2 regions of the Pseudoduganella lutea genome follow, and region 2 is predicted to be linked to the other one. Evidence: predicted binding sites of a transcription regulator. Region 2 holds the regulator's gene; the other holds the start of a gene.

Region 1 (2,462 bases), 800 kb from region 2:
CGGGTTCAGCGGCAGCCACGCCTGCAGCCGCTGCACGGCGTAGACGAACAGTGTGCCAAGCGTGTTAAAGACAATCAGCGCGATCGCATAGCTTTTCCAGCCCATGGCGCGGTCTTCCGGCAGGCCGGCGGCGCGGTACAGGAATGCCTCGGGCTTGCGCAGCCAGGCCAGGCCGGGCACGGGCGCATCGTCCGCGACTTTGGCGAGAAAGGCGCCGAGCGGCCAGGCCAGCGCCAGCAGCACGAGCAGGAAGGCGGCCAGCAGGATCAGGGATTGGGCGGTCACAGGTCCTCCGCCTTCAACAGCGCGACGAGCAGGTATGCCAATAACGCGGCCGCGACCAGCGCGCCGCCCAGGTAGACGAGATTGCCGGCGGCGTTCATGGCTTCTTCCCCAGCCGGTCGCACCCGGCCGCCATGCCGCATACGAGCGCCGCGAAGGCGCCGATTGCGGCTAAAAATACGATATCCATCGCTACCTTCTCCAGGTGTTGTGATGGAAAGCAGCTTATCGACGGGGGCCTAAAAACAGGGTAAAGACTGGCTGGTTGGCTGTAAACAAGGTGTAAAAACGGTCGTTTTACTGTATATTTATACAGATGTTTTCGGTGATGCTTGCTTCCTTGCCCGGCGCCTCGGCTAGAATGCCGGACTAACATGCTGGACTAACCCATTCAGCCATTGCGTCAACCGAGCGCACTTACTCAGCAAAACACTCAGCAATATTCACGTATGGCCACCAAAAAACCAGTTTCCGACTACAGCGAATCATCGATCCGCGTGCTGAAAGGCCTCGAGCCCGTCAAGCAACGCCCCGGCATGTATACCCGCACGGAGAATCCGCTGCACATCATCCAGGAGGTGATCGACAACGCGTCGGACGAGGCGCTGGGCGGCCATTGCCGGAACATCGTCGTCATCCAGAACGCCGATGGCAGCATCACCGTCGAGGATGACGGCCGCGGCATCCCCGTCGGCCTGCACCCCGAGGAAAACGTGCCCACGGTGGAAATCGTGTTCACGCGGCTGCACGCGGGCGGCAAGTTCGACAAGGGCTCGGGCGGCGCCTATGCGTTCTCGGGCGGCCTGCACGGCGTGGGCGTGTCCGTCACCAACGCGCTGTCCAAGCGCCTGGAAATCAATGTCTGGCGCAAGGACGACAAGGGCAACGGTTACCACACGCTCGCGTTCGAGAACGGCGACCTGGTGCAGCCCCTCACGTCCGGCCCGGCGCCGAAGGATGGCAAGAAATCCGGTACCCGCGTTACCGCCTGGCCGGACGCGAAGTATTTCGACTCGCCGCTGATCTCGCAGGTCGAGCTGCAGCGCCTGCTGCGCTCGAAGGCCGTGCTGCTGCCGGGCGTGACCGTCACGCTGAAGAACGGCAAGACGGGCGACGTGCAGACGTGGCAATACAACGACGGCCTGCGCGGCTACCTGAAGGAGGCGCTGGCGCAAACGGGCAATGGCGAAACGTTCGTGCCGCTGTTCGAGGGCGAGCAGTTCGCCGGCCCCGATGCGGAAGGCTTCGCGGAAGGCGAAGGCGCCTCGTGGGTGGTGGCGTGGACGGAGGAAGGCGCGATCATGCGCGAATCCTACGTCAACCTGATCCCCACGCCGAATGGCGGCACCCATGAATCGGGCTTGCGCGAAGGCCTGTTCGGGGCGATGAAGAACTTCGTCGAACTGCATTCATTGTTGCCGAAAGGCGTGAAACTGCTGCCGGAAGACGTGTTTGCGCGCGCTTCGTTCGTCTTGTCCGCGAAAGTGCTGGACCCGCAGTTCCAGGGCCAGATCAAGGAGCGCCTGAACTCGCGCGATGCCGTGCGCCTCGTGTCCACGTTCAGCAAGCCGGCGCTGGAACTGTGGCTGAACCAGCACATCGACTGGGGCAAGAAGCTGGCCGAACTGGTCATCAAGCAGGCCCAGTCGCGCCTGCGCTCCGCGCAGAAGGTGGAAAAGAAGAAGTCATCCGGCGTGGCCGTGTTGCCGGGCAAGCTGACCGATTGCGAATCGACCGACGTGACGCGCACGGAACTGTTCCTCGTCGAGGGTGACTCGGCGGGCGGCTCGGCGAAGATGGGCCGCGACAAGGAATTCCAGGCGATCCTGCCGCTGCGCGGCAAGGTGCTCAATTCCTGGGAAACGGATCGCGACCGCCTGTTCGCCAACAACGAGATCCACGACATCGCCGTGGCGATCGGCGTCGACCCGCACGGCTTCGGCGACACGCCCGACCTGTCGAACCTGCGCTACGGGAAAATCTGCATCCTGTCCGATGCGGACGTCGACGGCTCGCACATCCAGGTACTGCTGCTCACGCTGTTCTTCCGCCACTTCCCGGCGCTGATCCAGAACGGCAATATCTGCGTGGCGCGCCCGCCGCTGTACCGCGTGGATGCGCCGGCGCGCGGCAAGAAGCCGATCCAGAAGCTGTATGCGCTGGACGACGGCGAACTGACC
Region 2 (2,462 bases):
GCAATACTGCATTCACGATCGGCAGCCCGGCGGGGGTGAAACGTATGACTTCCCGCTCGGTGATCAGGCCAGTGAACTTCAGCTCGTTCAGCAAGACTCCCGGATTTAGGCTGCAGCAGCTGCCGGAGCGGCCGCGGCTTCAGCGCGGTGGCTCTTGGCGGCGTCTTCACGCTGGACCGACTTCATCATCGGCGAAGGAGCGGTTTCCGCTTTCTTCATCTTGACGGTCAGGTGACGCAGCACGGCATCATTGAATTTGAACGCGGTTTCCAGTTCGACCAGCGTGTCGTTGTCGCACTCGATGTTCAGGCAGATGTAGTGTGCCTTGGCCAGTTTCTGGATCGAGTACGCCATTTGACGGCGGCCCCAGTCTTCCACGCGGTGGACGTTACCGCCGCGCGACGTGACGCTGGCCTTGTAACGTTCGATCATCGCGGGCACTTGCTCGCTCTGGTCCGGATGGACGATAAATACGATTTCGTAGTGACGCATGCAAACTCCCTTAAGGACTGTTGATAGCCCACCCTGGCGTCAAGACAGGTGTGGGAAGAGGTAAGCCCGCTAGAATAGCAGATATTTTCACCAATGGCTAGCCGCCCGGCGGTCCGCCACCGCCGCCGCCAGGCTGTCGGCAAGCCATTCCGCCGTTGCACGTCCGCTGCGAAACCGCTGGCGAAGCGGGGATGTCGTGGAGCATGGTCCACGCCCGCGTAACGGAGATTGCCTGCCCCCGCCCACACCTTCCTGGCATGGGTTTTCTGCAACATTTCCCGCAAATTGGTGCCTGTCACCGGTTTTCATGAAATATTTCTGCGCCTGAATCGTGTTTTCTCTTGCAATCGCGCAGGCACTGTACAAAAATACAGACTGTCTATATCCACAGCTATTTTTACGGCTACTCGCATCATGATCAAGCTCACCGCAAGGCAGGAACAAATTCTCAACCTGATCAGGGATGCCATCGATACCACCGGCTTCCCGCCAACCCGCGCCGAGATCGCCGCCGAGTTGGGATTCAAGTCGGCCAATGCGGCCGAAGAGCACCTGAAGGCGCTCGCGCGCAAAGGTGCGATCGAAATCACGGCTGGCACGTCGCGCGGCATTCGCCTGCTGGGCGACCGTGGCGTGCGGGCGGCGGGGCCTTCTGCGCCCGCGGGCACGCCGGGCAGTGCGCATGCAACCGATTACATGCCGCAGGTGCCCGCGGCGCTGCTGATGCAACTGCCGCTGATTGGCCGCGTGGCTGCCGGTTCGCCGATCCTGGCGCAGGAAAACCTGGAAAAAACCTACAGCGTCGACCCGGCCCTGTTCTCCGCGAAACCCGATTTCCTGCTGAAGGTGCGTGGCGAATCGATGCGCGACGTGGGCATCATGGATGGCGACCTGCTGGCGGTCAAGAAGGTCGATAGCGCCAAGAATGGCCAGATCGTCGTGGCCCGCATCGGCAGCGAAGTCACCGTGAAGCGCTACCGCCGCACCGGCGCCACGATCGAGCTGCTGCCGGAGAATCCGGACTTCAAGATCATCACCGTGAAGCCCGAAGATGAATTCGCGCTGGAAGGCCTCGCGGTCGGCTTGCTGCGCGCCTGGCACTGACGCTTCACGTTTGCTCTCCTGTCGTGCCGGCTTGCACCAGCCGGTACGGCATGCGTCATGCCGGCTCGCAATGGCCGGCACGACACCTGTTCGCCAGCGACTTCCGTCACGGCGCCCTGCTTCGCGGGCCTGCCTTATTGGCTGTCTCTACGGCTGTCTCCACAGCTACTTCAGATGCTACCTCAGCGCCCTACCTCGACGGCGGCCGCACTGCCACCTTCCCCTGGGCCTGGTCCACATACACGGCATACCTGCCGAAGAAGTCGGCGCCGAGGATGCCGTCGGGCTGGAAGAACCCTGGCAAGGGCATCAGGTAGGGCGTGATCGCCGCCCCGCCCGGCAACGAGACGGACACGAAGCTGCATGGCTTGTCCGGCCCGAACACATCGCAGCGGGTCGGCCGGTCTCCCTGCTTCTCGACCGATTGCGGCTTGACGATCGAGATGTTGGCGGCGGAATCCAGCACCAGACGGTAGCGGGCACGCTCGTTCGACAAGCTGGCGACGATGCCTTCGTGCACCCGCTCATGGGCCAGCGGCTGCCAGCCGGAGCCCGGCTCGAGCGGCGCGCCGAAGCGCAAGGTGCGGCCGGACTGGTCATACACGAAAGGCTGCCTGGCGAAAAGGCCGAGGCCGACGACGGAGTGCGGCGGCAGGCCGGCCCCCTTGCCGATACCCAGGCCCCACGCCTCATACGACACGCCCTTCACCTCGCCGAACGACACGCCGTTGACGACGAGGTCAGGGATGACGAATTCCTCTTCTTCGCGCACCTTGCCGGTCAGGTCGGCGCTTCGCATCTTGCGGCCCGTCAGTTTCAGGCCGGGAATCCTGGCCATCACCTCGCGCGTCAGGTGCAGCGTGCGC

The links. The regulator LexA, encoded in region 2, represses DNA repair genes until DNA is damaged. The targets are predictions, from matches to a motif close to ACTGTATNNNNATACAGT.
Region 1: the regulator LexA is predicted to act here: its motif matches at 582-599, upstream of EWM63_RS16685 (DNA topoisomerase IV subunit B).

The regions. Positions count from the first base shown of each region.
Region 1 is NZ_CP035913.1:3,929,167-3,931,628, reverse strand. Features, by position in the region: gene kdpA (potassium-transporting ATPase subunit KdpA) at 1-285, opposite strand, end outside; gene EWM63_RS16690 (potassium-transporting ATPase subunit F) at 282-383, opposite strand; gene EWM63_RS16685 (DNA topoisomerase IV subunit B) at 732-2,462, shown strand, end outside.
Region 2 is NZ_CP035913.1:4,725,130-4,727,591, reverse strand. Features, by position in the region: gene priB (primosomal replication protein N) at 1-91, opposite strand, end outside; gene rpsF (30S ribosomal protein S6) at 106-492, opposite strand; gene lexA (transcriptional repressor LexA) at 907-1,596, shown strand; gene EWM63_RS20090 (hypothetical protein) at 1,787-2,462, opposite strand, start outside.